3 regions of the Roseovarius sp. MBR-78 genome follow, and region 3 is predicted to be linked to each of the others. Evidence: riboswitches for the same ligand, from Rfam matches in the RefSeq annotation. Region 3 holds a riboswitch; each other region holds the start of a gene.
The links. Region 3 has a riboswitch for thiamine pyrophosphate ahead of thiD (bifunctional hydroxymethylpyrimidine kinase/phosphomethylpyrimidine kinase). Riboswitches for the same ligand answer to the same signal wherever they lie in the genome.
Positions count from the first base shown of each region.

Region 1: linked by a shared signal. The riboswitch ahead of ABIE58_RS09350 (ABC transporter ATP-binding protein) and the one ahead of thiD (bifunctional hydroxymethylpyrimidine kinase/phosphomethylpyrimidine kinase) in region 3 are both predicted to bind thiamine pyrophosphate.
Region 2: linked by a shared signal. The riboswitch ahead of thiC (phosphomethylpyrimidine synthase ThiC) and the one ahead of thiD (bifunctional hydroxymethylpyrimidine kinase/phosphomethylpyrimidine kinase) in region 3 are both predicted to bind thiamine pyrophosphate.

Region 1 covers NZ_JBEPPX010000009.1:55,102-65,511, forward strand. Annotated here, with positions in the region: gene ABIE58_RS09335 (trimethylamine methyltransferase family protein) at 1-418, shown strand, start outside; gene ABIE58_RS09340 (ABC transporter permease) at 681-1,424, opposite strand; gene ABIE58_RS09345 (TenA family protein) at 1,421-2,077, opposite strand; gene ABIE58_RS09350 (ABC transporter ATP-binding protein) at 2,101-2,829, opposite strand; TPP riboswitch at 2,887-2,990, opposite strand; gene ABIE58_RS09355 (heme NO-binding domain-containing protein) at 3,099-3,701, shown strand; gene ABIE58_RS09360 (diguanylate cyclase domain-containing protein) at 3,698-4,783, shown strand; gene ABIE58_RS09365 (c-type cytochrome) at 4,756-5,187, opposite strand; gene ABIE58_RS09370 (hypothetical protein) at 5,346-6,623, opposite strand; gene pepN (aminopeptidase N) at 6,737-9,289, opposite strand; gene ABIE58_RS09380 (FAD-binding domain-containing protein) at 9,389-10,410, shown strand, end outside.
Region 2 covers NZ_JBEPPX010000005.1:129,144-139,553, forward strand. Annotated here, with positions in the region: gene ABIE58_RS05725 (L-serine ammonia-lyase) at 1-275, opposite strand, end outside; gene ABIE58_RS05730 (glutathione S-transferase family protein) at 376-1,080, opposite strand; gene ABIE58_RS05735 (DUF1244 domain-containing protein) at 1,138-1,452, opposite strand; gene ABIE58_RS05740 (N-formylglutamate amidohydrolase) at 1,511-2,248, opposite strand; gene pyk (pyruvate kinase) at 2,374-3,819, shown strand; gene ABIE58_RS05750 (hypothetical protein) at 3,855-4,079, shown strand; gene rpmI (50S ribosomal protein L35) at 4,212-4,412, shown strand; gene rplT (50S ribosomal protein L20) at 4,427-4,792, shown strand; gene thiC (phosphomethylpyrimidine synthase ThiC) at 4,856-6,661, opposite strand; TPP riboswitch at 6,768-6,888, opposite strand; gene ABIE58_RS05770 (NAD-dependent epimerase/dehydratase family protein) at 7,006-7,860, shown strand; gene ABIE58_RS05775 (TIGR02186 family protein) at 7,881-8,636, opposite strand; gene ABIE58_RS05780 (sulfite exporter TauE/SafE family protein) at 8,636-9,553, opposite strand; gene ABIE58_RS05785 (GNAT family N-acetyltransferase) at 9,672-10,088, opposite strand; gene tsaB (tRNA (adenosine(37)-N6)-threonylcarbamoyltransferase complex dimerization subunit type 1 TsaB) at 10,078-10,410, opposite strand, start outside.
Region 3 covers NZ_JBEPPX010000004.1:163,962-174,371, reverse strand. Annotated here, with positions in the region: gene ABIE58_RS04925 (DUF1489 family protein) at 1-385, opposite strand, end outside; gene gatB (Asp-tRNA(Asn)/Glu-tRNA(Gln) amidotransferase subunit GatB) at 568-2,082, opposite strand; gene ABIE58_RS04915 (TenA family protein) at 2,148-2,831, opposite strand; gene ABIE58_RS04910 (ABC transporter substrate-binding protein) at 2,828-3,760, opposite strand; gene ABIE58_RS04905 (ThiF family adenylyltransferase) at 3,757-4,734, opposite strand; gene ABIE58_RS04900 (thiamine phosphate synthase) at 4,731-5,327, opposite strand; gene ABIE58_RS04895 (thiazole synthase) at 5,327-6,097, opposite strand; gene thiS (sulfur carrier protein ThiS) at 6,099-6,296, opposite strand; gene ABIE58_RS04885 (FAD-dependent oxidoreductase) at 6,280-7,266, opposite strand; gene thiD (bifunctional hydroxymethylpyrimidine kinase/phosphomethylpyrimidine kinase) at 7,263-8,057, opposite strand; TPP riboswitch at 8,104-8,207, opposite strand; gene ABIE58_RS04875 (site-specific DNA-methyltransferase) at 8,336-9,451, opposite strand; gene rnhB (ribonuclease HII) at 9,548-10,171, opposite strand; gene ABIE58_RS04865 (hypothetical protein) at 10,229-10,410, opposite strand, start outside.

The sequences.
Region 1 (10,410 bases), on a different contig from region 3:
TCACGCGGCGGGGTGGCTTGAGGGCGGGCTGATCGCCAGCCCCGAAAAATTCGTCATGGATTGCGAGATATTGCAGCATATCCAGCGCTATATGGACCCGATGCTGACCGCCACCGGCCCCGAGGAAATCGCCGTGGACGCGATCCGCGAGGTCGGCGACAAGGGCCATTTCTTCGGCATCCAGCACACGCAGGACCGCTATACTACGGCGTTTTATGCGCCCTTCCTGAGCGATTGGCGCAATTACGAGGCCTGGGAGGCGGCAGGTGCCGTGTGGACGCCCGCGCGCGCGCATCAGGTGTTCCAGGACATCATCGCCGGATTCGAGGCCCCGCCGATGGAGGAGAGTATCCGCGAGGAACTCGCGGCGTTTGTCGAGCGGCGCAAGGCCGAGGGCGGGGCGCCGACGGATTTCTGAGGGGGGGTGGCGTTGCCGTTGAAGCGCCGCGTGCGAACCGCACCGAAGGTGCCGCGCGATCGCCGGGCCGTCCCGCGGCCTGGCGATTTGAGGGGTTGCGCAACGTATTGGGGTTACTCGGGTTTGGCCAAGATAAACTGCCAGCCACAACCGTTGCATCGCCAGTCCCCGGCCCGGCGATCGCGCGGCACCTTCTCAGGTCGTCGCATGTCCGCTCAAGGCCATTCCCCGATAAGACGGTGCGATCTCCGCCCCCCCCCTCTTACCCCGCCGCCGTCCCATCCAGCCATCGCCGACAGGCGCGGTCGACGCCCATGTGCAACAGGAGCGTGAACAGGGCCAGCACGATCAGGGCGGCGAACATCAGGTCGATCTTGGCGCGGCCATTGGCCAGCAGCATCAGATAGCCCAGCCCCTTGGACGCCCCCACCCATTCGCCGATAATCGCGCCGATAGGCGCATAGACGGCGGCGAGCCGCAGCCCCGAGGCAAAGCCCGGCAGGGCGGCGGGCACGCGGATATGCCACATGAGGCGCGCAGGCCCCGCGCCCATCACCCGGCCCATGTCGAGCATGGCTTGCGGCGTGCGCATCAGCGCGTCGAAAAACGCCGAGGTGACAGGGAAATAGATGATCAGGAGCGCCATCGCGATCTTGGACCAGAGGCCATAGCCCAGCCACAGCGTCAGCAGCGGTGCCAGCGCAAAGACCGGGATCGCCTGCGAAAACACCATCATCGGGCGGATCAGGCGGCGTGCGGCGGGCGAGGCGGCCAGCCCGATGGCCGACAGCCCGCCCAGCACCGCCCCCAGCGCCAGCCCGATCAGAACCTCGGCCACGGTGATGCCCGCGTGCTCGGCGATCAGCGCGCGGCTGGCCCAGAGCGTCTCGGCCACGCGGGCAGGGCCGGGCAGGATAAAGGGCGGCAGCGCTGCCAGCACCACCAGCGCCTGCCACAGCACCAGCGCCAGTGCGGCAGAGGCGGCGATGGGCAAAAGGCGGCTCATGGCGCGCGATAGCCGGCAAGGGCGGCGTCGAAAAACGCGCGTTCCAGCCGCGTGGCATGGGCGAATGTGGCCTCGACGGCGCGCTGCTCCTCGGGCGAGAGGCCGGGCCAGACCGCATCGAGTTGATCCCGCAGATAGGCCACCACGCCCTCGAACCCGTCGCCGCTATGCAAGGCGATCCATTCGCCGAACCAGAACGGCAGATCGCGGGCCTTGTTCGCGTGTGGCGCGGCCCAGTCGAGATAGGACCATTCGGCCACCACCAGCACCGCGAGCATCTGCGCGTAACGCCCCGATTGCGCCGCCTGCTGCATCAGCCCCTGGAATTCGGCGGTGACGGGATGGGCCGGGGCGGGCGGTGCGGTCTCGCCGCCCAACGCCTCGATGGCGCGCAGGAAATAGGTATTCTCGGGGCCGCAGATCAGCCCGAGGAAGCGCGCGCCGGGGATCGCGTCGGGCAGGCTCGGCGCATGGGCGATGGCCGAGGCCAGAAGCCGCACGAATCCCTCGATGAAAAGGTGATCCTGCCGCAGATAGGCCAGCATACGCGCGTCAGACAGGGTGCCCGCCGCCAGTTGATCGGTAAAGGCGTGGCGCGTGGCGGCCTGCCAGTTGGCGGCATTGAGCGATTTCAGCCGGTCGGTGGGGCGCATGGGCGGCTCCTTCTCAGGCGGGGTCAGGCGGGGGCACGCAGGCGTGCGAGCAGGCGGCCCTGCACGGCGAGCGTTTCGGGATCATCGACCGGGCGGGGCACCGGGGCCGCGGGCGGGGCCACGGTCTCCAACCCCCCTGCGGTCAGGATATGGATGGCATGACCGAGGCGCGCGGCCTCCAGCGGATCATGCGTGACCAGAAGCACCGTGCGCCCGGCAAGATGCCGCGCGCTCAGCTCCTGCATCTGCGCGCGGGTGCCCGCATCGAGCGCCGATAACGGCTCGTCAAGCAGCACGATGGGGCGATCCTCCATCAGCGTGCGCGCCAGCGCCACGCGCTGTCGCTGCCCGCCAGAGAGCGCGTGGGGCCGCTTGTGGGCATGATCGGTGAGGCCGGTGCGCGCGAGGATATCGCGCGCGCGATCACGATCCGCCCGCGTGCCGCGCAACCGCGCCCCGAGCGTGATATTGCCCATCACATCGAGCCACGGCAACAGGTCTGCCCCCTGCGCCATCAGCGCCACGCGCCCGGTGACCGGCCCGCCGTCAGAGGCCGTGACATGGCCGTCGAACTGCGTCACCTCGTCGATGCCCGCCGCCAGCCGCAAAAGCGTGGTCTTGCCCACGCCCGACGGCCCCAGAAGGCAGGTGATGCGCGCCGCCGCCGCCTCGAGCCGCAGCGGGCCAAAGAGCGGCAGCCCGCCGATCCGGGCGGTGCCGTCGATGATGAGCGCGGGGGGCGCTGCGGGCATGGCCGCTCCTCGGACGAGGGCACGCAAAGGGCAGGGGGGGCGGGCCGTGAGCGGCATGTGCTCCGGCTGTCCGTTCCCTCCGCCGGTGCGAGCCGGATCAGGTTCGATGGGTCGGCGCGCGGCCTCTCAGCCCCGGTGAAGGGGCACCCCAACGGATGACACCCGAGGTAGCAGGCAGCGGGCCGCGTGGCAAGCCGCAGCGGTTCTCACCGATTCAGGGAATCTTAAACTCTGGTTGCCAGACTGTGCGCAGACGGATGGAGAGGGCGATGAACGGGCTTATCAATCGCGCGATAGAATGTTTCGTCAGGGACAGCTATGGCGACGCCCTGTGGCACGAGGTGACGGGCGGTCTCGGGATTGACGAGGCCGCGTTCGAGCCGCTGATGCCGTGCGACCCGGATGTGACGGCGCGGCTTGTCGCGGCGCTCTCGGCGCGGTTCGGGCGCGAGGCGGCGGACCTGCTGGAGGATCTCGGCACCTATCTCGTGGCGCAGCCGCGATCCGAGGCGGTCCGGCGGCTGCTGCGCTTTGGCGGGGTGGATTTCGCCGAATTTCTCGAATCGCTCGAGGATATCCCGGACCGGGCGCGGCTCGCCATGTCCGATTTCGATCTCCCCGCGATCCATCTGCACATGCAGGGCGCGGGGCTCTACCGCGTGGAGATCGGGCGCGCGGCGGGCGCGGGGCTGCGGTTCGGGCCGGTGCTGCTTGGTGTGCTGCGCGCGATGGCAGATGATTACGGGGCGCTGGTGCTGCTCGACTATCTTGGCTGTGACGCCGCGCGCGAGATCATCGAGGTGCACCTGCTCGACGCGACCTATGCAAGCGGTCGCGACTTTGACCTTGCCACCGCCGGGGCCGCGCGATGAATGCGCAGGGCGGCGGGCAGGCAAGGGCGCGGGCGGCGATACTCGATCGGTTCTGCCCCATGCATCTGGTGATCGGGCCGACCGGGCATATCCTTCATGCCGGGCCGACGCTCGCGCGGATCGTCGCGCCAGAGGTGATCTTGGGGGCGCGGTTTCTCGAGGTTTTCGAGATGACGCGCCCGCGCGGGGTGCAGGATGCGGGCGGATTGCGCGCGCTTGACGGGGTGCGGCTGCGCCTGCGGCTGCGCGCGCATCCGCGCTATGCGCTCAAGGGGCAGCTTTGTGCATTGCCGCCCGATGATCCGGGGGCGGGGCCGGGGCCGATGGTGGTCAATCTTGCCTTCGGCATATCGTTGGTCGATGCGGTGCGCGATTTCGGCCTCACTGGCGCGGATTTCGCGGTGACCGATCTGGCCACGGAAATGCTCTACCTGCTCGAGGCCAAGACCGTCGCGATGGAGGAATCGCGCAGGCTCAACCTCCGACTTGAAGGGGCGCGCCAGACGGCGCAGGAACAGGCGCTCACCGACACGCTCACGGCGCTGCGCAACCGGCGCGCCTTCGAGACCGTGCTGGCGCAGGCGGTGCAGGGGCAGAGGGCGTTTGCGCTTCTGCATCTCGATCTCGATTTCTTCAAGCAGGTCAACGATACGCATGGCCATGCGGCGGGCGACCTGGTGCTTGGGGTGGCGGCGCGGCGGATGGTGTCGGTGGTGCGCGCCGAGGATGTCGTCGCCCGTGTCGGCGGGGATGAATTCGTGCTGCTCTTGCCCGGTATGGAGACCGCGAAGGTGGTCGACAGCGTGGCCCGGCGGCTCATTGCCGCGCTGGAACAGCCGATATGCGACGGCGCGCGGCATTACCGTATCTCCGCCAGCATCGGCGCAACGCTCAGCCGCGATCACCCAGGTGCCCCCCCCGAGGCGATCATGAATGCCGCAGATCGCGCGCTTTATGCCGCCAAGGCCGGCGGGCGCGGCTGTCACAGGCTGCACCGCCCCGAGGATGGCGCGCCGACAGGGGCGGGGTGCCCGCCCCAAGGGCCGAAATGCGCTCAGGGGGCCGCGATGCGTTCGAGATAGGCCCAGACATCATGCGCCTTGGCCTCATTGCGCAGCTTGTAGGCCATCTTGCCGCGCGCCTCCGGATCATCGAGATAGTCGCGCAGAAAGGCGGTGGCGTCGCGCACATAGACCACGAAATCGGCCTCGTTCCAGCGCAGGCCGTGCTGCCCGGCCGCGACCATCGACGGCGAGTAGTTGAAACCCGGCACGCTGCCCGCGTGGCGACCGATCACGCCGAAAAGGTTGGGGCCGGTGCGCCCGCCGCGCACACGCGCCGTGCCGGTCTCGTCGATCACCGAGTGGCAGGCGGTGCAATCGCGGAACAGGCGTTCGCCGCGCTCGGGATCGCCCGCCTGAGCGGATTGGGCAGGCAGGGCCATGCCCAGGGCGGCGAACAGGAGGATCTCTCTCAGGGGGGGCATCGCGCGACATCTCCGATGTGGTTCACTGGGCCTCACCCCTCAAGGTGGCATATCGCGGCAGGCAGACAATGCGCACGGCCCCCCGATCACGCGCATGTCAGAAACCGTCACCGCGATGTGTGTGCCGGGGCCGCCCTTGGCGCGCGACAGGGGCCTTGTCAGAGCGCGGGCAGCCGATACATCCCGGCATTGGAGAAGGCGAGCGCGCCACCATCGGCCATCTCGTCGGAGAATCGCTCGGCGATGATCCGCAGCGCCGCCTGCCGCCCCCGTGCCACCAGCGCGCGGCGCGGCGGCAGAGACGGGGCCTCATCCGGCCCGATCAGCGCCTGCGACCAGATCAGCGGGTGCAATTCGTGCAGGTGCCGCGCGATCAGCCAGTCGAGGCAGTCATGGATCGCCGCGCGCACGCGGTCGTGGGCGGCGGGCAGGCGCGCGGTCCCGGCACGCGGGGCCATCACGAGGCCGCAAAAGGCGGCGAGTTCGTTGATGACATGCTGATCGGGCCTGCGTTCGGCAATGGCGCGCAGCCCGTCGATGAAGAAATCGGGATCGACGCTGCCAAGCCCGCCCGGATCAAGCGCAAGCGCGTCGAACCACACCCAGGCATAGCCCCCGGCCCCGAGAAGCGGGCCGGTTCGCGCCGCCATGCGCCGGGCTTCGAGGTCGAGCGCCGCGAAACTGCCGAAGCGCGCGGGCAGCAGCGCCTCACCCAGCGCGCGCAGGTGATGCGCGCTGCCGGGATCGAGCGCGATGAGGCGGGCATAGTCATCGGCCACACGCCGCCGCGGTGCCGGGCGCGCGGCGAGCAGGGCGCATTGCGCGGCGGCGAGGGCGGGGGCATCGTGCTGTTCGGGGTCGAAGGGGGCAAGCAGGTCCTCGGCGCTGCGGAAATGTGTGAGGAACCGGGCCTCGCGTTCTTGCACCGTGGTGCCGCCCGCGCGGCAAAGCCGCCACGCGCGGCCGATATCGATATGCGTGAGCGCGATCACCAGTGCGACCGGATAGCTCTGCGGGTGATCGGCGCGCAGCGCGTCGAGCGCATCGAGCCCGGCAGGATCGGGCGCGCGCCCGTCTGCCACCGCGTCCTCGGCGGCGGCCACCGCATCGGCGCGCGCACCCTGCGCAAGCAGCCCCGCCACCGTCGCCCCGCCCGGTGTTTTCAGCCGCGCGGCATCGGTCTGCGCGATCCGGTCGGCGAGCCGCTCCCAATCTTCCTGCCGGGCAAGGCGCTGGCCCTCGTCATGATATTGGGTGCGGGCGTGTTCCTCGTCGCTGATCGGCAGCGAGGGCAGGATGATGCGCCGCGCCAGGCTGTCGAGATCGGCGCGGGGCCGTGCGCGCCCGAGATACCGCCACAGCCGCGCCAGAGCCGTGGGCCGGGCCGGCCTGCGGCGGGCTTCGGGATCGGACGGGGCGAGCGGGTGGAATGTCATGATGTCTCCGGCGGGCTGAAGTCCTCTCAGCTTGCCGGGGCATTTCGGCCAAATCTTGGCGCGCGCGGGGTGAATGCGGGGAATTGCCGGTCGCGCGCGCGACCGGCATGGCATCAGGCGTCGCGGATGCGGCTTAGCATCTCGGTGGTGTCGCGGCTGAGGCCCGGCGTGGCGAGGATGCGCTCGATCTCGCCAAGGATCAGGGCCTGCCGCTCTGCATCGAAGCGCGGCCATGTCTCGAAGGCCGAACACATGCGCGCCGTGGTCTGCGGGTTGAGCGGATCGAGGCGGATCAGCATCTCGGCCATGAGCCGGTAGCCGCGCCCCGAGGCGTGGTGAAACCCGGCGGGAAACCCGGCAAGCGCACCCATCACCGCGCGAAAGCGGTTGGGGTTGCGCAGGGTGAAATCGGGGTGTTCGGTCAGGCGCGCGGCGGTCTCGGCGGCCTCGGCGGGGGCGGCCTGCATGATTTGCAGGCCGAACCACTTGTCGAGCACAAGCCGGTCATGCCGCCATTGCCGGTAGAACGCCTGCGTCACCTCGGCCCCCTTGCCCGCGCGCATCAGGCAAGCAAGCGCGGCAAGCTGCTGGGTCATGTTGTCGGCACCGTCATATTGTGCCAGCGCCCGCGCGCCGCCATCGCGCCGGGTGATGAGGCCAAGCGCCGCATTCGAGAGCGCCCGCGCGCCGGTCTGCTCGGGATCGGGGCGGTAGGGGGCGGTGACCTGATGGGCGGTGTAGAGATCGGCAAGCGTGTCGCGCATCGCCTCGGCGCGGGTGATGTCGAGCGCCTCGCGCGCCTCCCAGATCGCCTGCGGGTCGGGGGGGGTGCCAGTCGCAAAGAGTGCCTGCGCCAACTCGTCCTCGCTTGGCAAGGCAAGGGCGAGGGCGCGGAACGCCGGGTCGAGCGCCTCGTCGCGCACCATCGCATGCGCCGCGTCGAGATAGGCCGGGTCGGGCGCGGCCCCGTCGCGGATCATCGCCAGCAACGTCTCGCGCGCCAGCGCGCGGCCTGCCTCCCAGCGGTTGAACGGGTCTGTGTCATGGGCGAAGAGAAAGGCGCGCTCGGCATTATCGGTTGCGCGCTCAAGGATGACAGGCGCAGAAAAATCCCGCAATATCGAAGGTATGGGGCGCGACGCTAATCCATCGAAGGCAAAGCTTTGCCGGGCCTCGGTCATTTCCAGAACGACGGTCGGCTGCACCTCGTCGCCATTGGGCCCGAGCAACCCCACGGCGATGGGGATGACGCGGGGCTGTTTGGTGTCCTGACCCGGTGTAGGCGGTGTTTCCTGTTCGAAATGAAGGGTATAGGTGCCATTCTTGAAGTCGTCAGAGACCCGGAGCCGGGGCGTGCCCGCCTCCTGATACCAGCGCTTGAACTGCGCCAGATCGCGGCCCGTCGCATCCTCGAACACCTTCAGCCAATCCTCGATGGTGCAGGCCTGCCCGTCATGGCGGGTAAAGTAGAGATCGAGCGCGCGTGCATAGGCGTCATCGCCTACCAGCCGCTTGAGCATCCCGATCAGCTCGGCCCCCTTTTCATACACCGTTGCGGTGTAGAAGTTGTTGATCTCGATGAAACTTTCCGGCCGCACGGGATGCGCGAGCGGGCCTGCATCCTCGCGGAACTGGCGCGCGCGCAGGGCGATCACGTCGGAGATGCGCTTGACCGGGGCCGAGCGCATATCGGCGGTGAACTGGCTGTCGCGATAGACCGTCAGCCCCTCCTTGAGGCAAAGCTGAAACCAGTCGCGGCAGGTGATGCGGTTGCCGGTCCAGTTGTGGAAATACTCATGCGCGATGATTGCCTCGATACGTTCGAAATTGGCATCCGTCGCGGTTTCTGGTGTGGATAAAACGCAGCTTGAGTTGAAAATGTTCAAGCCCTTGTTCTCCATCGCGCCCATGTTGAAATCATCCACCGCGACGATGTTGAACAGGTCGAGATCGTATTCGCGCCCGTAAACCTCCTCATCCCAGCGCATGGATTTCTTGAGCGCCTCCATCCCGAAGGCGCATTTGTCCTCGTCGCCGGGGCGCACCCAGATGTTGAGATCGACCGCGCGGCCCGAGCGGGTGGTGAAGCGGTCGGACTGCGCGACCAGATCGCCCGCCACCAGCGCGAAGAGATAGCCGGGCTTCGGCCAGGGATCGTGCCATTCCGCCCAGCCCTCGCCCTGCGCCACCGGGTTGCCATTGGACAGCATCACCGGCTGATCGCCCTCGATCCGCACGGTAAAGACGGCCATCACGTCGGGGCGGTCGGGGTAATAGGTGATCTTGCGAAAGCCCTCGGCCTCGCATTGGGTGCAGAACATCCCGTTCGAGAGATAGAGCCCTTCAAGCGCGGTATTGGCCGCCGGGTCGATCTCTACCTCGGCCTCGAAGAGGAAGGGTGCGTCGGGGGCATCGGCGCGAAGGCCCTCGGGGGTGATCTCGGGCGTGATCGCCTGCCCGTCGATCCGCGCCGAGACGAGGCGCAGATCCTCGCCATGCAAAAAAAAATCGCGCGTGGTGGCGGCGGGGTTGGGGCGAAACGCGATCCGGCTGAGAACGCGGGTCTTCTCGGGCGCAAGCCGAAAGGTGAGATGCACCGTGTCCACCAGATAGGCGGGCGGGGTATAGTCCTTGAGGTAAACGGGCTGGGGGCTTGCGTCCTTCATGCGGTCTCTCTCCTGCCTGGGTTGGCGCGACCCTAGGCGCATCGGCGCGGGGCCGCAACGGGGCTTTCCCTGCGCCGCCGCGCGCCTATCTGGTGGGCCATGAAAGAGGCGGTCATCTGTTGGTTCAAGCGCGATCTGCGCGTGGCCGATCACCCGGCGCTGGCGCGGGCGATGGCGCTTGGCCCCGTGATCCCGCTCTATATCGTCGAGCCGGAGCTATGGGCGCAGCCCGATGCTTCGGGGCGGCACTATGCGTTTCTTGCCGAATGTCTGGAGAGCCTGCGCGCCGATCTGGCGGCGCTTGGCCTGCCGCTGGTGATCCGCGTGGGCGAGGCGGTGGCGGTGCTCGAGCGCCTGCGCGCGGCGCATGGGGTGGCGCATATGGTCAGCCACGAGGAGACCGGCAATGGCTGGAGCTATGCGCGCGACCGGCGCGTGGGGGTTTGGGCGCGCGGGCAGGGGGTGCGCTGGCACGAATTGCCGCAATGCGGGGTGGTGCGGCGCTTGCCAAGCCGTGATCGCTGGCAGGGCGCGCGGGATGGGTTTGTGCGGGCACCGGTTGTCGGGCCGGTTTGCGGTGGCACGGCCCTCGGCGGGGTGGCAAGCGAGGCGTTGCCCGAGGCGCAGGCGCTGGGGCTTGATGATCCGTGTCCGGGGCGACAGCGCGGCGGGCGGCACCTAGCCGAACGCGCGCTTGGCAGTTTTCTCGCCACGCGGGGCGAGTGCTATACCCGCGCCATGTCCTCGCCGCTTGCGGGCGCGCGGGCCTGTTCGCGCCTCTCGCCGCATCTGGCGTTTGGCACGCTGTCGGTGCGCGAGGCGGCACAGGCGGGGGCGCGCGCGCCGCAAGGGCGCGGGGGTGATTGGGGCCGCGCGATGCGGTCGTTCCAGGCGCGTCTCGCGTGGCGCGATCATTTCATGCAAAAGCTGGAGGATGAGCCCGCGATCGAGCATCGCTGCCTGCACCCGGCCTATGAGGCGCTGCGCCCGCGCGTGCCCGATGCGGCGCGGCTGGCGGCCTGGGCGCGGGGCGAGACTGGGCTGCCCTTTGTCGATGCCTGTATGCGGTCGCTGATGGCAACCGGATGGCTCAATTTCCGGATGCGCGCGATGCTGATGGC
Region 2 (10,410 bases), on a different contig from region 3:
GTCTCGCGGATCGCCTCCAGCGTGGTCTCGGCCTGCGCGTGGTCGTAGGTGTCGGGGCGAAACCCCGCAAGGCCAAGGATCGTGGCGCGGTCGCTGGCGTGCCCCACCCCGGTAAAGGCAAGGCTGCCATGCAGCGAGCCGCGCAAGCCCGCGTAGTGGAACGGCTCGGCGCGCATCCGGTCGAGGAATCGCGCAGCGGCCACCATCGGCCCCATCGTATGCGACGAGGACGGACCGATGCCGACCTTGAACATCTCGAAGACAGATAGAAACATGATGCGCGCTCCCTGGGTCGCGGGGGTTATGCGGTCTCCGAGGGGCCGCCACTTGTCCGAAAGCGACCCATCAGGGCCACCGCGTTGACATAGGACACGCTCAAAGCGCCACACCCTCGGGCGGATCGGGCAGGCAGGGCGCGGTGAAGGGATGCGCGCCCAGCCCCTCGGCGGCGATGGCGGCGCGGGTGCTGGCCCGCCCCTCGAGATCGCGGGCCAGAGCGTAAAGGCGCGGCCAGCGCGAGAGATCGAACCAGCCGGTTTCCCCCGACGGGTAAAGCGCGGCCCAGCGCAGCGCGGGGCCAAGATAGAGGCCGATCACCGTGGGCGCGCTGCCGCTGAACAGCGCAGGATGCACACCCGCCGCGTGATCGAGCAGATCGAGATGGCGCGCCACCTCGCCCTGCATCTGCGCGCGCAGCGCCGCTTGGCCCGCCGCATCGCCACCCGCGTATTGATCGGGATAGAAGATCATGCGCAGCGCCGGGTGCAGCGTGTTGGACAGGAAAAACAGCCATTTGAGCGCCGCCCCGCGCGCCGCATCGCCGGGATCGGGGATCAGCCCGCCATGCCGGTCCGCCAGCCACAGAAGGATCGCGCCGGTCTCGAAGATCGGACCATCGGGCACCTCCAGCACCGGGATGCGCCCCGCCGGGTTGAGCGCCAGATAGGCGGGCGCGCGCTGCGCCTGACTGCGGCGATCCACCAGCACGGTCTCGAACGGCACGCCCAGTTCATCGAGCGCCAGCCGCACGATGAGCGAGGCGTTGTCGGGCGCGTAGTGCAGCCGGTAGCGCGCGCTCATGACCGCCCACCCGGTCGCAAGGGCAGGGCATTGGGTATTTTTGCCAAGAAGAACCCCCTACCCGTCCTTGCCCACATTCGCCGCGAAAGCCGCCTCGAAGGCGGCCTGTTTCTCGGCATCGGCATCGGTCTGGTGGCGCGATTTCCAGTCGGGATAGGGCATCCCGTAATAGATCTCGCGCGCCTCGTCCTTGGTCATCTCGAGGCCCTTCTCGTGGGCGGCCTCCTGATACCAGCGCGACAGGCAGTTGCGGCAAAAGCCTGCGAGGTTCATCAGGTCGATATTCTGCACATCGGGGCGCTTGTCCATCAGATGCGCGCGCAGCTTGCGAAAGGCGGCGGCCTCAAGCTCGATACGGGTCTGGTCGTCCATGATCTCTCTCCCTTTTGCCTCTCAAGATGGGCTGGAGTGTCGCACCGCGCAAGCCCCCTCACACGCCCGCGTGCGCCGCCACCTCTTGCAGAATCGGGGCAAGCCGCACGGCCCAGGCGGCCTGTGCCTCGGGCGTGGCAATCAGGTCGTTGCGCAGCTCGATGAGCACGTTGGGCCGCTGGTGGGCGATGGCGTGGCGCGCGATGGTGTCACCGGGCAGATGGCCACCATAGGGCTGGTTGTCGCCGACGCAAAGATCCGGCTCGGCGCGCAGCCGCGCCAGCAGCGGATGCGCCAGCCGCGTGTCGGCGGCATAAAGCAGCGCGATATGCCACGGCCGCGGCGGACGACCGCGAAATTGCGGCGTGAAGCTGTGCACCGAGACGATCACGGTATCGTCGCGCCGCGCCGCCAATTCGGCCAGCGCGGTGTGATAGGGGCGGTAGAGCCGGTCGAGGCGGCGCGCGAAATCCTCCTCGCCGACATGGCGGTTGGCGGGGATCACCGTGCCGTCATAAAGCTTCATCACCAGCGTGGGATCATCCTCGCCGCGATTGGGGTCGATCACCAGCCGCGAGAAATTCGACAGGATCGCCGGGGCGTCGAGCGCGCGGGCAAGCGCGCGCGCAACGCCTGCCGCGCCCACGTCATAGGCGATGTGGCGCGCCATGTCCTCGGGCGCGATGCCGAGGCTGCCGCCATTCACGAAGCCGGGCACCGCGTTGGTGGCGTGATCGCAGGTCACGAGCCAGCGGGCGGGGCGCGCGGCACCCTCGATGTGAAAAGGATTATGCATGATCCGGGTTGGTTTGTTGCGCTTCTGTGGTCTAGGACAGTTGTCGGGAAAAGGGAATTGGGCCATAAGACCCCCGACGCGCCTGTTAGCGGTAACAGGTCAGGATTTCAAGAGAAGGACAGCAGATGAGACGCCATCGCAATGTCAAGGTCGTGGCCACGCTTGGCCCCGCATCGTCGGATTACGCAACGATCCACGCCCTGCACGAGGCCGGCGCGGACGTGTTCCGCCTCAACATGAGCCATGGCGAGCATGCCGATATCGCCGAGAAGCACCGTATCATCCGGCAGATCGAGGACGAGCTTGACAGCCCGATCGCGATTCTCGCCGATCTTCAGGGGCCGAAACTGCGGGTCGGTACCTTTGCCCGTGGCGAGGAAGAATTGATCGAGGGGGCGGCCTTTCGGCTCGATCTGGACGAGGCCGAGGGCGATTCGACCCGTGTCTGCCTGCCCCACCCGGAGATTTTCGCCGCGCTGGAGCCGGGATCGCAACTGCTGGTCAATGACGGCAAGATCCGCCTGCGCGTGACCGCTTGCGATGCCGATTTCGCCACCTGCGAGGTCGTGGTGGGCGGCACCATCTCGAACCGCAAGGGCGTCAACGTGCCCGACGTGGTGCTGCCGCTGGCGGCACTGTCGGAAAAGGACCGCGCCGATCTGGAATTCGCCTGTGAACTTGGCGTGGACTGGCTCGCGCTCAGTTTCGTGCAGCGGCCCGAGGATGTGAACGAGGCGCGCACGCTGGTGCGGGGCCGCGCCGCGATCCTGTCGAAGATCGAGAAACCGGCGGCGGTGAAATGCTTTGACGACATCCTCGCGGTTTCCGACGGGATCATGGTGGCGCGCGGCGATCTTGGCGTGGAGTTGCCGGTGCAGAACGTGCCGCCGATCCAGAAGCGCCTTGTGCGCAAATGCCGCGCGGCGGCCAAGCCGGTGATCGTGGCGACGCAGATGCTCGAATCGATGATCGAATCGCCGATGCCGACGCGCGCCGAGGTCTCGGACGTGGCCACCGCGATCTACGAGGGCGCCGATGCGATCATGCTCTCGGCGGAATCGGCGGCCGGTCAATATCCGATCGAGGCCGTGACGACGATGGACAACGTGGCCCGCGAGGTCGAGGACGACCCGACCTATCGCGAGGTGATCGAGGCCAGCCGCCGCGTCAACCGCCAGAGCGTCGCCGACGGCATCGTGGTGGCCGCGCGCGAGATCGCCGAGACCACCGATATCAAGGCGATCTGCTGCTATACCGAATCGGGCACCACCGCGCTTTTGACCGCGCGCGAGCGGCCCCATGTGCCGATCATCGCGCTCACCAGCCTGCGCGGCACCGCGCGGCGGCTGGCGCTGACATGGGGGGTGAATTGCGTGATGACCGCGCAGCTTACGCGCTTCAAGCTGGCGGTGATCAACGCCGCGCGCGCCGCGCGGGCGCAGGGCTATGCCGAGGAAAGCGATCAGATCGTGGTCACCGCCGGTGTGCCCTTCAACGTGCCCGGCACCACCAATATCCTGCGCATCGCGCCCTGCAAGGAAAGTTTGATCTACGCAACCGATCCGGGCTAAACCCGATGAAACAACGATTTTCAGGGTGTGTTATCATGGATGCGGATTTGGCAATGGCGGTTGGAACGGTGCTTGGGGTGCTGTCGGTGCCGTCGTTTTTATCGGCAATCTCGGATGGGCGGGCACCGCGTGTCGGCGCGCTGACCCTCGTCATCGCGGGCGGCCTTGTGATCTGGGCGGTATCGACCAAGCCCGGCGGCTACAAGCTCGCCGAGGTGCCCGCCGTGATCCTGACCGTGATCGCGCGCTATCTGCCCTGAAGCCCCCCGCGCGCGCAACGCGGCCCTTGCACCGGGCGCGGGCCTCGCGTATACGGCGCGCTCAAACCGCTGGTCCGGCTGGATGTGGCATGCCGAGGCACGCGGAACGACCGACCGAAAAAGGAGCCGGAAATGCCCAAAATGAAGACCAAGTCGAGCTGCAAGAAGCGGTTCAAGGTGTCCGCTACTGGCAAGATCATCACCGCCCAGGCGGGCAAGCGTCACGGGATGATCAAGCGCACCAACAAGTTCATCCGCAACGCGCGTGGCACCACCACGCTCAGCAAAGCTGACGAGGGGATCATCCGACCGATGATGCCCTATTCGCGTTAAGGAGGATTTGAGAGATGTCACGCGTCAAAGGTGGGGTTGTTACCCACGCCCGTCACAAGAAAGTCACGACCGCAGCCAAGGGCTATTACGGTCGCCGCAAGAACACCTTCAAGGTGGCCGCACAGGCCGTCGACAAGGCCAACCAATACGCCACGCGCGACCGCAAGAACCGCAAGCGCAATTTCCGCGCGCTGTGGATCCAGCGGATCAACGCCGCCGTGCGTGCCCATGACGAGGGGCTGACCTATTCGCGCTTCATCAACGGCCTGGCGCTTGCCGGGGTCGAGGTGGATCGCAAGGTTCTGGCCGATCTCGCCGTGCACGAACCGGCAGCGTTCAACGCCATCGTGGATCAGGCCAAGCAGGCGCTGGCCGCCTGAGGCCAGTCTCAGACGAGGGACAAGGATGCGCCGCCCGGACCCAACCGGGCGGCGTTTTCCGTCTCAGGCCTCCGCCTCGGGGGCAAGCGGCACGTAAAGATCGTCCCCTTCGCGGAATTTCTCGGCCATCGCCGCCATCCCCTCTTTCTGCGCCTCGGCGCGGATGTCGTGGCTGATCTTCATCGAGCAGAATTTCGGCCCGCACATGGAGCAGAAATGCGCCACCTTATGCGCCTCCTTGGGCAGGGTCTGATCGTGGAAATCGCGCGCGGTTTCGGGATCAAGCGACAGGTTGAACTGATCCTCCCAGCGGAATTCGAACCGCGCGCGCGATAGCGCGTCGTCGCGCCGCTGCGCGCCGGGTAGGCCCTTGGCCAGATCGGCGGCATGGGCCGCGATCTTGTAGGTGATGACCCCGGTTTTCACGTCGTCGCGGTCGGGCAGGCCAAGGTGCTCCTTGGGTGTCACGTAGCACAGCATCGCGCAGCCAAACCAGCCGATCATCGCCGCGCCAATACCGCTGGTGATATGGTCATAGCCGGGGGCAATATCGGTGGTGAGTGGCCCGAGCGTGTAAAAGGGGGCCTCGTGACAGCACTCTAGCTGCTTTTCCATGTTCTCTTTGATCTTGTGCATGGCGACATGGCCGGGGCCTTCGATCATCACCTGACAGTCCTTGCGCCACGCGATCTTGGTCAACTCCCCCAGCGTCTCCAGTTCCGCGAATTGCGCTTCGTCATTGGCATCGGCGATGGAGCCGGGGCGCAGCCCGTCGCCCAGCGAGAAACTCACGTCATATTGGCGGCATATGTCGCAAATCTCCTCGAAATGCTCATAAAGGAACGACTCGCGGTGGTGATGCAGGCACCACTTGGCCATGATCGAGCCGCCGCGCGACACGATCCCCGTGACCCGACCCACCGTCATCGGCACCATGTGCAGGCGCACGCCCGCATGGATGGTGAAATAGTCCACCCCCTGTTCGGCCTGCTCGATCAGCGTGTCGCGGAACAACTCCCATGTAAGATCCTCGGCCACGCCATGCACCTTTTCCAGCGCCTGATAGATCGGCACGGTGCCGATGGGGACGGGGGAATTGCGGATGATCCATTCGCGGGTGTTGTGGATGTTGCGCCCGGTGGAAAGGTCCATCACCGTGTCCGCGCCCCAGCGGATCGCCCAGACGAGTTTTTCCACCTCTTCCTCCATAGACGAGGTGACGGCGGAGGTGCCCATATTGGCGTTGATCTTCACAAGGAAATTGCGCCCGATGATCATCGGCTCCAACTCGGGATGGTTGATATTGGCCGGGATGATGGCGCGGCCCGCCGCGATCTCGGCGCGCACGAACTCAGGCGTCACATGGTCGGGGATGCTGGCGCCCCAGTCGTTGCCGTCGCGCGGTGCCGCACCCGCCTCGCGCATCTGGTTTTCGCGGATGGCGACGAATTCCATTTCCGGCGTGATGATGCCCGCGCGCGCATAGGCCAGTTGCGTGGGGGCCGCACCGCCCATGCCACGCAGGGGTTGCCCGCGCACCGGGAATTCCGGCACCAGCCGGTCACCTTCGACAAAGCCGTTATCCTCAGGCCTCACATGGCGGCCTTCATAGGCCGCCACATCGCCGCGCGCCATGATCCAGCCGCGCCGCAGCGCGGGCAGGCCGCGCGCGATATCGGTCTGAGCCTCGGGGTCGGTATAGGGGCCGGAACTGTCATAGACAGGCAAGGGCGCCTCGCCCGCCGTCGGGTGGGTGCAAATCTCGCGCATCGGCACGCGGATATCTGCGTGCAGCGCGCCCGCCACGTAAATCTTGCGCGAGGCGGGCAAGGGGCCGGTGGTCACGGCGGGGGTGGTCAGGATGGTCATTTTGGTGCTCCTCGAGCCATGGTTTCAAAGAGACCAGATGAGCCGTGGACGGGGAGGCATGGGGGCACTCTGCCCCCGGTTCGCAATGGCAGACCCCACGCGGGGGAGACGACCATTCCTAGCTTCCTACGCCAGTATCAACTGGATCAGGTTCTAAGGGTCGCGTCACCGGTGTCACCACCTGTCAGCCTCTCAGTCCCCAAGGCGGGACTCCCCTGCACGGATCACGCTAGAGCATGACCGAAGGCAGGACAAGACGGCACCCGCGCCTTGTCTGCCGCGCGGATTGATTGCTACACCTCTCGGGCCGGGCACTGCCCCGCAGCGGGCAAAGAGGGCGATGGATGGCCAAGGCAGATGACCATATTCTACTGACCGGGGCGTCGGGCCGCGTCGGGCGGATGGTGCTGCGGTCTTGGCCCCAAGGGCGGCAGGCGCTGACCGCGCAATATCGCAGGCCCCATCCGGGCGCGCTCTGCTGGGATCCGCTCGACGGGCCGGGGGCGCTTCTTGCCCATGCGGACAGGGCAGGCCGCTGCTTTGGCGCGGTGGTGGCGCTTGCCGGGGTGGTGCCGGGGCCGGGGCGCGACCTGTCGCTCAACCGCACCATTGCCGAGGCCACGGTTGACGCCGCCGCGCAGGCGGGGATCACGCGGGTGATTTTGGCGTCGTCCTCGGCGGTCTATGGCGCGGGCGAGGCGATGGATGAGGATGCCCCCCCCGCCCCGGTCAACGCCTATGGCGCGGCCAAGCGCGAGATGGAGACCGCCTGCGCGCCGTGGCGCGCGCGCGGGATGGAGATATGCTGCCTGCGCATCGGCAACGTGGCGGGGGCGGATGCGCTCTTGCTCAACGTGGCGGGGGGGCACGGCGCACTGGTGATCGACCGCTTCGCCGATGGCGGCGGGCCGGTGCGCTCCTATATCGGCCCCGCCACCCTTGCCGCCGTGCTGGCCACGCTCTGCCGCCATGCCGACCCGCTGCCGGATGTGCTCAACATCGCGGCACCTGTGCCGGTGGCGATGACCGCGCTGGCGCAGGCCGCGGGGGCGCGATACGAGACCCGCCCCGCCCCGCCCGAGGCCCATCAGCGCATCACGCTCGATTGCCGCCGCCTCGCTGCGCTGCACCATTTTGCCCCCAAGGACAGCACGGCCGCCGAGATGGTCCGCCAATGGCACGCGAGCAGCGCCGCATAAGCGGGGTAAGCATATCTGCGTCAGTTCCGCCGCAACACCCGGAACGCCGCCGACGCGCTCCAGCCTGCGGCGATGGCGATGGCCAGCGACATCAGCCCGTAAAGCAGCGGTTGCTGCCGCGACAGGGTAAAGAGCCACCGCTCCAGCCCCACCTTGCGCACGTCGATCACCGTCTCAAACTGCGCCACCACCCGCCCCTCGCGGGTGAGAAATATCCGCGTCTGATAGGCCCCCTCGGTCAGGTTGGCGGGCAGGCTGATGGCGGTGCGAAACAGCGTCTGCTCATCCAGCGCCACGCTGTTTTCCAAAAGCTGATAGGCATTCGTGCGCTCGCGGATGCGGATCAGGGCGTCGGTAAAGCTCTCGACATCCTCGGCCATGCTCGCCGCGCCGACCGAGCGGATCGCGCGCGGGATCGAGACCCGGTGGCGCAAATCCTCGGTATCGGTCAGCACCTGCTCGAGCGGGCCGCTGCTGGCCACGGCATAGAATGTGGGCGCGGAATCAAGCGCCACCGTGTCGGTATTGACCCAGATGCCCAGAACCCGCTCCTTGCGCCGCACGCTCACGGGCAGCGATGGCCCGGCCACGGTAATCACCACGTCGAGCGGGATATCGGGGATCGGGGCCTCGCGCTTGACCGCGCCGAAGATCAGGATATCGGACCCCTCAAAAGTGGCGGTGATCGCCACGCGGTCCTTGGACAGGCCCAGCACCACCTCCTCGGCGCGCAAGGGCAGCGCCGCGAGACAGAACAGAAGCGCGAGGCGCAGCATCAATGCCCCCCCGCGCCGGTGGCGATGGAATAAAGCTCTGACGGCGTGAGCAGCAGATCGAGCGCCAGCTTGCCGCAGACCGCGAGCACCATAATGGCCAACCATATGCGCAACTGTTCGGCCTTCATCCGGGTGCCGATCATTGTGCCGATCTGCGCGCCGATCACGCCGCCCACCAGCAACAGCACCGCCAGCGCCACATCGACGGTATAGTTCGTGGTCGCGTGCAGAAGCGTGGTGAAGGCGGTGACGAAAATGATCTGGAAAAGCGAGGTGCCCACCACCACCTTGGTCGGCATCCCGAGGATATAGATCATCGCCGGCACCATGACAAAGCCGCCTCCCACCCCCATGATCGCCGCCAGCACGCCCACCGACACCCCGACCACAAGCGGGGGGATCACCGAGATATAAAGCCCCGAGGTGCGGAACCGCATCTTCAGGGGCAGCTTGTGAACCCAGCCATGCTTCTTGCGCTTGGGGGCGGTGCCACGGCGGGTGTTGCGGATCGCGCGCAGGCTCTCGATGAACATGAGCCCGCCGATCGCGCCCAGAAACAGAACGTAGCACAGCTTGACCAGAAGATCGACCTGGCCCAATGATTTCAGATAGTTGAATAGGATAACGCCCAGCGCTGCCCCGACGAGGCCGCCCACCAGCAGCACCGTGCCCATCCTCAGATCGACGGTCTTTCGCCGCAGATGCGCCAGCACACCGGAAAAGGACGAGGCGACGATCTGGTTGGCCTCGGTTGCCACCGCAACAGCGGGCGGGATGCCGATGAAGAACAGCAAGGGCGTCATCAGAAAGCCGCCGCCCACCCCGAACATGCCCGACAGCACCCCCACGATGCCGCCCAGCCCCAGAAGCAGGAAGGCGTTGACCGAAACCTCGGCGATGGGGAGATAAATCTGCATGACAATTCCTAGCCCGATGACGCCGCGACATGCAAGGGAGTGGCGCGGCGAGGGGCGGGCCGGGCGGTAAATTCTTGTTGCCGAAATGTATGCTTCAGAAGGTGCGAAGGCGCGCGGCTCAGCCCCAGCGTTTTTCCAACACGAGCGCATCCACTGCCTGCCCGCCCGCCCGCGGGTAATAGGCCGCGCGGCGCGCCGCCTCGCGCCACTGGCACGCGGCATAGAGCGCGCGGGCGGCCATGTTATCCTCGGCCACCTCGAGAAAGCCGCGCACGGCCCCGCGCGCCCGTGCCCCGGCCTCGAACCCGGCAAGGGCGGTGCGGGCGCGGCCCTTGCGGCGGGCGGCGGGATCGGTGGCCAGCGTCAGCAATTCCGCCTCATCGGCGATCACCCGGCCAAGGGCAAAGGACTGCGCCTCGCCCGCAACAAAGACCAGCGGGCTTGCCAGAAGGGCCGCAAATTCCGCCGCCGACCAGCCCCGCCCCTGCCCCGCAAAGGCGCGCGCATGGGTGGCGGCCAGCGCCTCAGGCGTCATCGAGGATCACCGGCGGCGCATCGCGGGCGGGGGCGGCGTCGGCGGGCCGGACATAAAGCGGCGCTGGCGGAGGGGCGTCGGCGGGGGCTGTTTGCGCCAGGCGCGCGATCGCCTGCGCCACATCGACGGGGGCCGGTGGCCACGCCGGATCTGGCAGATCCGTTGCCGCAACCAGCGCATAGCCCCCGCCGGATGCACGGATATGCGCCATGCCGCGCGGGGCGGGCACGGCGGGTGTCTGGCCGTGTCCGCACGCAACAATCACATCGAAAGTGCTGATTCCAAAGGCAGAAATATCCAGCGACAGCGCCAGCCCCCGCGC
Region 3 (10,410 bases):
GCGGCAGGCTGTCCTCGCTCTGGCGCGACGATGGCAGATCGGGGGGCGCGTCATCGGGCACGAGGTAGCGCCATCCCTGGAACGGGCGCTTGTGCGCGGCGGCGGTGCGGATGAGCATCGGATCAAGCACGATAGCGCAGCGGCGGATACCGTCACCGCCCGTCGCCTCGTCAAGCCGCAGGATGCGCTGACGGCATTGCACCAGCCCCCCGATCACCCAGTAGATCGAGCCGCCATCGAGCAATTCCCCGGCACGGCGCGGCCACATGCGGGTGACGTGACGGGGCTGGCCGTCTGGCCCCTTGGCATGCACCGAACCCTGCCACGCGGCGAGATCCTCGACCGAGGATGTGCCGACGCTCAGTTTTATCAGGTGCAGTGCCATGCGAATCTCCCGTTGAGCAGGATCGTAGCGTTCAGGACGCGGGGGGCAAGGGATTGCGGCGGGTGGCACCGCGCGCGCCCGAAGAGACAAGACAAACGGCCCCGACATCGCCCGAATACGAGACCCGTATAGGGCAGCGCGTGACGGTGCATGACGGGGCGCGCTTGCTCTATCCCCCGGCGTTACAGGCCCAGTTTTGCCGCCACGATCTCATTGACGGCCTTGGGGTTTGCCTTTCCGCCCGTGGCCTTCATCACCTGACCGACGAACCAGCCCGCAAGCTTGGGGTTGGCCTTGGCCTTTTCCACCTGCGCGGGGTTGGCGGCGATGATCTCGTCCACGGCTGTCTCTATCGCGCCGGTGTCGGTGACCTGTTTCATGCCGCGATCCTCGACGATCTTTTCGGGGTCACCGCCCTCGGTATAGACGATCTCGAAGAGGTCCTTGGCGATCTTGCCGGAAATGGCGTCGGATGTGATGAGCCGCACGATGGCGGCGAGTTGATCGGGGCTGACCGGGCTTTGCTCGATGGAGTGATCCTCTTTCTTCAACCGCCCGAACAGCTCGTTGATGACCCAGTTCGCCGCCAGCTTGCCGTCGCCCGCCTTTGCGGCCACCGCCTCGAAATAGGCGGCGTTGGCGAGATCTGCCGTGAGCACAGAGGCGTCATATTCCGACAGACCGAATTCGAGCACGAAACGCGCCTTCTTGGCGTCGGGGAGTTCGGGCAAGCTGGCCTTGATGCTGTCGACCCATTCTTGCTCGATCTCCAGCGGCAGAAGGTCGGGATCGGGGAAATAGCGGTAATCATGCGCCTCTTCCTTGGAGCGCATGGACCGCGTTTCGCCCTTGTCGGGATCGTAAAGGCGGGTTTCCTGCACCACCGCGCCGCCTGCCTCGACAATGGCGATCTGGCGGCGGGCCTCGACCTCGATGGCTGCCTGGATGAAGCGCATGGAGTTCATGTTCTTGATCTCGCAGCGGGTGCCGAGATGCGCGAAATCCTGCGTCTCCTGATATTTCTCATACTGACCGGGCCGACAGATCGACACGTTCACATCGGCGCGCAGGTTGCCGTTCTGCATGTTGCCGTCGCAGGTGCCAAGATAGCGCAAGATCTGGCGCAGCTTGGTGACATAGGCGGCGGCCTCCTCTGGCCCGCGAATATCGGGGCGGCTGACGATCTCCATCAGGCAGACGCCGGTGCGGTTCAGGTCCACAAAGGACATCGCCGGGTCCATGTCGTGGATGGATTTGCCCGCGTCCTGCTCCATGTGAATCCGCTCGATCCGCACGAGGCGCGCGATACCGGGGGCCATATCGACAAGGATTTCGCCCTCGCCCACCAGCGGATGATAAAGCTGGCTGATCTGGTAGCCCTGCGGCAGGTCGGGGTAGAAATAGTTCTTGCGGTCAAAGGCCGACCAGAGGTTGATCTGTGCGTTGAGGCCGAGGCCGGTGCGCACCGCCTGTTCGACACAGTATTCGTTGATGACCGGAAGCATCCCCGGCATCGCCGCATCGACAAAGGCGACATGGCTGTTGGGCTCTGCGCCAAAGCCGGTCGAGGCTCCGGAAAACAGCTTGGCGTTGGAGGCCACCTGCGCGTGGACCTCCATCCCGATCACCAGTTCCCAATCGTGCTTGGCCCCGGCGATCACCTTGGGCTTGGGGGTGTCATAGGCAAGGTCCAGCATCCTGCGGCTCCGTCAATTGGCTCTGGCGGCGTTCTACGCGGCAGGGGCACGCACGACAAGGGGCCTCAATGTCCCAACGAAAGCCCCATCTCCCAGAACCCGACCTCTAGCCGCGTCGCGGTGGTGAAGCGGCGGCAGAGGCGCGCCCAGCCCGGCGTGGTGTGCGGATCGGGGCCAAGGCGGCGGGTGACGGCCCCGTCCAGCAGCACGCCCGCCTCGCGGCAGACCTGTTGATAATCGTCGCCTGCATAGGTGCCGATCCAACCGGCATAGGGATGATCCCCCGCCACCGGCCCCAGCCGCGCGCCGATCTCGCCATATCCCATTACACAAGGGGCAAGTGCGGCGAGCAGGTCGAGCAGATCGCCCGAATGCCCGGCATCGAGCACATAGCGCGTATAAGCGAGGTTGGCGGGGTGTTCCTCGGCATTGTAAAGGTCCGCCTCCGACAGCCCCGCCTCGGCGCAGGTTGTCACATGCAGGCCCAACTCGTGGTTCACCAGCGCATCGACCGTGGCGGCGCAGGCGCGCATTTCCGCCAGCGTCTCGGTCTTGGTCACGGCAAGTGCCCAGGCGCGGGCGAAATGGATGAGGAACACGTAATCCTGCACCAGATAGCCAAGAAATGCCGTGCGCGGCAGGCGGCCCGTGCGCAGCCCCTCGACAAAGGCGTGGTGGGTATAGTCCCGCCAGACCGGCCCCGCCGCATCGCGCAGGCGGGCAAAGGTCACGCCGTAATCGCCGGTCATTCGGCGTTCAGGTCCATGGCCAGGCCCGAGACGGGCGTGGCTGTCTCGATCATCCCGGCATCGAGCAGGAATTGCTCGAACCGCTTGTAACGCGCGTGATCGAGCGCGGCGGGACGGGTGGCGAAGCGCTGGTAGGTATCGGCCCAGGCCTTTTCGTTCAACGCGTCCTGCAATTCGCGCGAGGTGCCCGCGAAAATCTCCCATGCCTTCTCGGGATGGTTCAGGATGTATTGCGTCGCGCGCTCGGTCGCGTGCAGGAAGCGGCGGATCATGTCCGCGTCCATGCCCTCGGGATTGGCCACGTAGATCAACTCGTCATAGGCGGGAATGCCCTCTTCCTCGACGAAGAAGCAGCGCCCCGGCACGCCCTCGATCTCCATCTGGTTCAGTTCGAAATTGCGATAGGCCCCGATCACCGCATCCACCTGCCCCGACATGAGCGAGGGCGAGAGCGACCAGTTGACGCTCACCAGTTCGATATCGTCGAGATTGTGGCCGTGCTGTGCGAGGATTGCCGAGAGCAGCGCCTCCTCGACGCCCGCCACCGAAAACCCCACCTTGCGGCCCTTGAGATCGGCGGTGGATTTTATCGGGCCGTCCTCGAGCACCAGAAGACAGTTGAGCGGCGTGGCAATCAGCGTGCCGACCCGGCGCAGCGGCAGGCCGTTCTCGATCTGCATGTGGAGTTGCGGCTGATAGGACACTGCCAGATCGGCGCGCCCGGCGGCGACCATCTTGGGCGGGTCCGAGGGATCGGCTGGGGCGACCACCTCGACCTCAAGCCCGGCCTCGCGGAAATAGCCAAGCTCCTCGGCGAGGATGATGGGGCCGTGATCGGGGTTCACGAACCAATCGAGGATCAGCGTCATGCGGTCCTGCGCCATGGCCGGGGCGGCCAGAAGCGCGAGGATCAGGGTCAGGTATTTCATGGGTTTGTCTCCTCGGGGGAATCGCCAAGGGCGATCAATGCAATCTCTCCGTCCCAATGCGCGCTAAGCCGCGCCGCCGCCTGCCACGACCGCAGGCCGGATCGGCACGCCAGCACGGCGCGCGTGCCTTGGGGGTGAAGCGTGTCGAACTCCGGCACGCCGTGGCGCGTAGCCCCCGGCAGGGCGGGGCCGCTTTCATCCTCGGCGCGCAGATCGGCGAGCCAATCGGTCTTGGCGATCTGAGCAGGCGCGATGAAGGCAAAACCGCCCTCCGGCTCTGGCGCGCCGTCGAAACGGAACCCGCCGAAGCGCGGCCCAAGCGCGTCAAAACTCACAAGCTGCCCCAGCGGAACGGGCTCTATTCCCGCCAAAACGGCCAATGCCATCTGCGCCTGAAGGCTTCCGATCACGCCCACCGACGGCCCCATGACGCCATCCGCGTCACAACTGCCAAGCCGGTCGGGCAGGTCGGGAAAGACCGCGCGCAGGCTCGGCGCGCCGCCGCAGAAGCCGCCGACATAGCCAGAAGTGCCCACCACCGAGGCGCTGATGAGCGGTGTGCCTTCTGCAAGGCAGGTGTCAGAGAGCACATATGTTGCCGCGAAACTGTCGGCGCAGTCGAGCACCAGATCGGCCGCGGCCACGCGCGCGGGGGCGTTCAACGGGGTGAGCGGCTCTAACACGGCAGAAATCGTGCAATCAGGGTTGAGCGCGGCCATATGCGCGGCGGCGGCCTGCGCCTTGGGGTGGCCGATATCGGCCATGCGAAAGAGGGTCTGCCGGTGCAGGTTGCTCAAGGCTACCCGGTCGCCATCCATCAGCGTGATCCGCCCCACGCCCGCGCCCACGAGATATTGCAGCACCGGCGCGGTGAGGCCCCCCGCGCCGACGATCAACACATGCGCCGCCGCGAGGCGATCCTGCCCCGCTGCCCCGAATTCGGGCAGGGCGATCTGACGGGCGTAGCGGCTCATGCCGTCACCTTGATCCATTGCCGCACCCGCACCTCGGGATCGGCATTGAGCGTGATATCCGTCACCGCCGAGACCACATCCGCCCCCGCCTCGAACGCACCGCGCGCGCGCGCCACCGACATGCCGCCAATGGCGACAAGCGGCGTGTCGCCAATCAGGCGCTTCCATTCGGTGAGGCGGTCCAGGCCCTGCTCGTGCCATTTCATCTGCTTGAGGATGGTCGGATAGACCGGGCCAAGCGCCACGTAATCGGGGGCAAGCGCCAGCGCGCGGTCAAGCTCGGCATGGTCATGGGTGCTGAGGCCGATCCTGATCCCGGCGCGGCGGATGGCGGGGATGTCGGCGGTGTCGAGATCCTCTTGGCCCAGATGCACCCAGTCGCAGCCCAGATCAATCGCCACCTGCCAGTGATCGTTGACCACGAGGATCGCACCATGCGCGCGGCTGAGGCTCTGTGCCTGCGCGATTTGCGCGTGCAGCGCCGCGCCAGCCATCTCCTTGATGCGCAATTGCACCAGCCCCACGCCAAGCGGCAGCAGGCGGCGCAGCCAGTCGGCATCATCGAAAATCGGGTAGAAACGCGGCAGGGCCATCAGGTAAACGCCCTCCCCAGAACCGGCGTCGAGGGCGCGGCCATGTCGCGCGGCTCCATCGGGTCGGCCTCATAGCCCAGCCGCCCCGCCTCCAGCGCGCGCGCGAACCCCTCGGCCATCGCCGCCGGGTCGCCCGCACGGGCCACTGCGGTGTTGAGCAGCACCGCATCATAGCCCAATTCCATCGCGTGGGCCGCCTGTGAGGGCAGGCCCAATCCGGCGTCGATCACAAGAGGCAGGTCGGGGAAATGCGCGCGCAAGCTGCGAAGCCCATAGATATTGTTCAGCCCCAGCCCGGTGCCGATGGGCGCGCCCCAGGGCATCAGCACCCGGCATCCGGCCTCAACCAGCCGCTCGCAGAGCACCAGATCCTCGGTGCAATAGGGAAACACGGCAAAGCCCTCATCGGTGAGGATGCGCGCGGCCTCGACAAGGCCGAAGGGATCGGGCTGCAACGTGTCGGCATGGCCGATCACCTCCAACTTGATCCAGTTGGTGTCGAAAAGCTCGCGCGCCATCTGCGCCGTGGTCACCGCCTCGCGTACCGAATGGCAGCCGGCGGTGTTGGGCAGGACATGCACGCCAAGCGCGCGGATCATGTCCCAGAACGCCTGCCCCGCGCGCTCGCCCCCCGCCTCGCGGCGCACGGAGACAGTGGCGATGCCCGCGCCGGAGCGTTTAAACGCGTCGGCCAGGATCGCGGGAGAGGGGTATTGCGCGGTGCCCAGCATCAGGCGGGATGTCACTTCTATATCGTAGAAAACCGGCATATCAGCCCCCTTGCCGAGGGGCGACGATCTCGACGCGGTCCCCGTCATTCAGTCTCTGTTCCGGCCTGAGAGCGGCAGGAACAAAGCGTTCGTTCACCGCCGTCGCGACCTTGGCCCCGCCGTGGCCCACCTCGATCAGCAGCGCGTCGAGGGTCGGCGCGGCGGTGTCCTGTGCGGTGCCGTTAACCGTGATCTTCATGGGCAAACTCCGGTTTTTCATTCTCGCGCATCACCAGCGCGGCGGTCATCCGCGCCACGGCGGGCGACAGCAGAAAGCCGTGGCGAAAGAGGCCGTTGGCATGGATCGTCTCGCCCCTCGCCGTGATGCGCGGCAAGTTGTCGGGGAAGGCCGGGCGCGCGTCCACGCCGATTTCCACCACCTCCGCCTCGCCAAAGGCGGGGTGGAGCGCGTAGGCCGCCGACAAAAGCTCCATCACCGACCGGACCGAGGCGCGCCAGCGGTCGCCGCTCTCGATCTGCGTGGCCCCGAGCATGAAGACGCCGTCGCCGCGCGGCACGATATAGAGCGGAAAACGCGGATGAAGCAGGCGAACGGGCCGGGACAGGGTCACATCCGGGGCGCGCAGCACCACCATCTCGCCCTTGACGCCGCGCAGATCGGGCAGGCTGTCCTGCGCCGCGAGGCCGCGACAGTCGATCACCGGGCCATCGGCGGGCGCGTCGGTCTGCTCGAACCGCGCGCCCGCCTCTTGCAGCCGCTTGCGCAGGTGAAGCAGCGCGGCGCGCGGGTCGATATGCGCCTCACCTGCAAAAAACAGCGCGCGGTCGTGGCGATCCGCGAGATGCGGCTCTAACGCGGCCAGTTCTGCACCTGTGAGCAGCCGGTGGCCGGTGGTGCGGCGCGCGAATTGGTCGAGTTCGCGCCGGTCGCGCGCGAGTGTCACCACCAGCGATCCGCGCCGGATCACCTCCACGCCCTGCGCCTGCCACCAGTCGGCGGCCTCCTGGCCCAACCGCATCACCGGTTCTTCGGCGCTGAACCCCTCGCAGAACGGCGCGAGCATCCCGCCCGCCCACCAAGAGCAGCCATGCGCGCCGGGGGCGGGGGCGGGATCGCGCAGGGTGACGGAGATGCCGCGCGCCATCAATTCGGTGGCGACGCAAAGCCCCACGACGCCTGCGCCACGGATGGTGACAGCCCCGGTCATGGCCAGACCTCGTGGAAATGATGCACCGGGCCGTGGCCGTGGCCGATATCGAGCCTGTCGGCGGCGCGGATCGCGGCGTGGAGCCAGCTATGCGCGTTGCTGACCGCCTCGGGCAGGTCCAGCCCCTGTGCCAGCCCCGCCGCGATGGCCGACGAGAGCGTGCAGCCGGTGCCATGCGTGTTGCGCGTGGCAATGCGCGGGGCGTCAAGGCGGATCACCTCGTCACCGATCAGCCAATCGGTGCAGGTCTCGCCCCGGCCATGCCCGCCCTTCATCAAAACGGCCCCCACCCCCATCTCGCGCAGGCGCGCGCCCTGCTGCTGCATCGCCCGATCATCGCGCGCCTCGGCACAGCCCAGAAGCACCGCCGCCTCGGGCAGGTTCGGGGTGAGCAGATCGGCGCGCGGCAACAGATGCGCAATGAGCGCCGCGCGCGCGGCATCGGGCAGGAGCCGCGCACCGGATTTCGCGACCATCACCGGATCGAGCACCACGGGGCCTTGGTAATCCGCCAGCGCCCCTGCCACCGTCTCGATCAGGCTGGCATCGCCCAGCATCCCGATCTTGATCGCATCGACCCTGATATCGCCCAACACGGCGGCGAGTTGCGCGGCGACCGTGGCATCGGGGATCGGGTGAACATCGCTGACGGCCACGGTGTTCTGCGCGGTGACGGCGGTCAGCACGCTTGCGCCATAGACGCCCAGCGCCGAGAATGTCTTGAGATCGGCCTGAATGCCCGCGCCGCCGCCGCTATCGGAGCCTGCGATCGTCAATGCGGTTGCGACCATGTACCGTTCCTCTCAGACTTTCGGGGAACGGGAGGGGGCGCGCGAGGGCGTGCCGAAATCCGTTCCCTACGCCGGTATCACCCGGATCAGGTTCGATGGGTTGGCGGATGGCCTCTCAGCCCCGTTTTCGGGGCACCCCAACGGATGAAACAAACGTAACAGCGCCCACGACCGGCAACAAGGGGGCCGCACAAAAAAGCCCCGTCACGCCAATAGTGACGGGGCAAGGCAAGGGTGCCCGGTCAAGTCAGTGCCCGGACACCGGCGGCACGCAGGGATCAGTTGGGGCGGTCGGCCATCTCGGCGCGGATCTGCTGGCGCAGCACGTCGATGGGCACGATCTTGCCCTCGCGGCGAAAGCACCAATAGGTCCAGCCATTGCAGCTTGGCGCGCCCTCAAGATGCGCGCCGACCTGGTGGATCGAGCCGTTCACGCCATCGGCCACGAGCGTGCCATCGGCGCGCACCTTGGCCGCCGCCTTGCCGTTCATCGAGGTCAGCACCTCGCCCGGGCGCAGCATCCCGCGCTCGACAAGCTGGCCAAAGGGCACGCGCGGCTCGGCGCGTTTCGAGGTCGAGACGCGCAGCGCCTCGCTGTCATATTTGCGCACCGCCCGGAGCCGCGCCTCGGCCACGCGGCGATAGCTTTCCTCGCGCTCGATACCGATGTAATCGCGGCCCAGCATCCGCGCCACGGCCCCCGTCGTGCCAGTGCCAAAGAACGGATCAAGCACCACATCGCCGGGATTGGTGGAGCCGACCAGAACCCGGTGCAACAGGCTCTCGGGTTTTTGCGTCGGGTGCGCCTTGTCGCCGTTTTCGTCCTTGAGCCGCTCATGTCCGGTGCAAATCGGCAGAACCCAGTCGCTGCGCATCTGCACGCCCTCGTTCAATGATTTCAGCGCCTCGTAATTGAACGTGTATTTCCCGCCCTCCTCGCGGCTGGCCCAGATCATCGTCTCATGCGCGTTGGTGAGCCGCTTGCCGCGAAAATTGGGCATCGGGTTGGATTTGCGCCACACCACATCGTTGAGAATCCAGAACCCCGCATCCTGCAACGCGGCACCGACGCGAAAGATGTTGTGATACGAGCCGATGACCCAGATCGCGCCGGTGGGTTTGAGCAGGCGCCGCGCGGCGGCGAGCCAATCGCGCGTGAAACGGTCATAGGCGGCAAAGCTGGCAAAGCTGTCCCAGGCGTCATCGACGGCATCGACCTGGCTGTTATCGGGCCGGTGCAGATCGCCGCGCAGTTGCAGATTGTAGGGCGGATCGGCGAAAATCAGGTCGATGCTGGCCTCGGGAAGGCCGTTCATCACCTCGATGCAATCACCGGCGATAATCGTGTTGAGAGGGAGCGCGGGCGCGCCCTTTGCCTTGGTTTTCGTTGTCATTTTCTGCCTCTGTCCCGGCGCCTTGGGCGCTCTGATCCTTGGCAAAACAATGAGTCAAAGCTGATTCGTGGTCAATTTCTTTTTTGAATCAGTAGGTTAGTTATTTTCTTGATACAAGATATTGTGGACGGGCCTGAACGAACGCCTATGGTGAGGGGTCACACCAAGATTTAGGAGCGCGTCGCGATGCGCCTTTGACGGGTAGCCTGCGTTGCGCTCCCATCCATAGCCCGGAAACTGTTGCGCCAAATCCCGCATGAGGCGATCACGCGCCTCCTTGGCCACGATCGAGGCGGCGGCAATCGAGAGCGAAGCGGCATCGCCCCTGATGATCGCCCGCGCCGGGAGCGTCAGGCCGCGCGGAACCATATTGCCGTCGATCAGCACCATCTCGGGGGCCGGATCGAGGCCCGCAATGGCCCGTTCCATCGCCAGATGCGCCGCGCGCAGGATGTTGAGGCTGTCGATCTCGGCGACGGTGGCATGGGCAACCGACACCTCGGCACAGGCCATGAGCGCCGCACAAAGCGCCGCGCGCCGCCCTGCGCCGAGCTTCTTGGAATCGTCGAGCCCCTCGGGCACGCGCGCGGGATCGAGGATCACCGCCGCCGCCGTCACCGGCCCGGCAAGCGGGCCGCGCCCGACCTCGTCCACCCCCGCGATGCGGGCATGGCCAAGGGCGCGGGCGGCGTGCTCATGGCTAAAATCGGGGCCGGTCATGCGCCGTCATGGCACGGGCTTGCGGCGAATGCAAAGGCCCGCACGCCTGCCCGTCCCTCAGTAATAGCCATACCGGTTGAGGCAGCGGTCACGATAGACCGTCCCGTGATACCCGCCGATATGCACCGCGCAGTCCGAGGGCAGCGCCGAATAGCCGTAATTGTAGCCATTCAGGCAGCGCCCAGAATATCCCGAGCGGTAATTGCTATGCACGCGGCAGGCACCGGGCAGGTTGACGC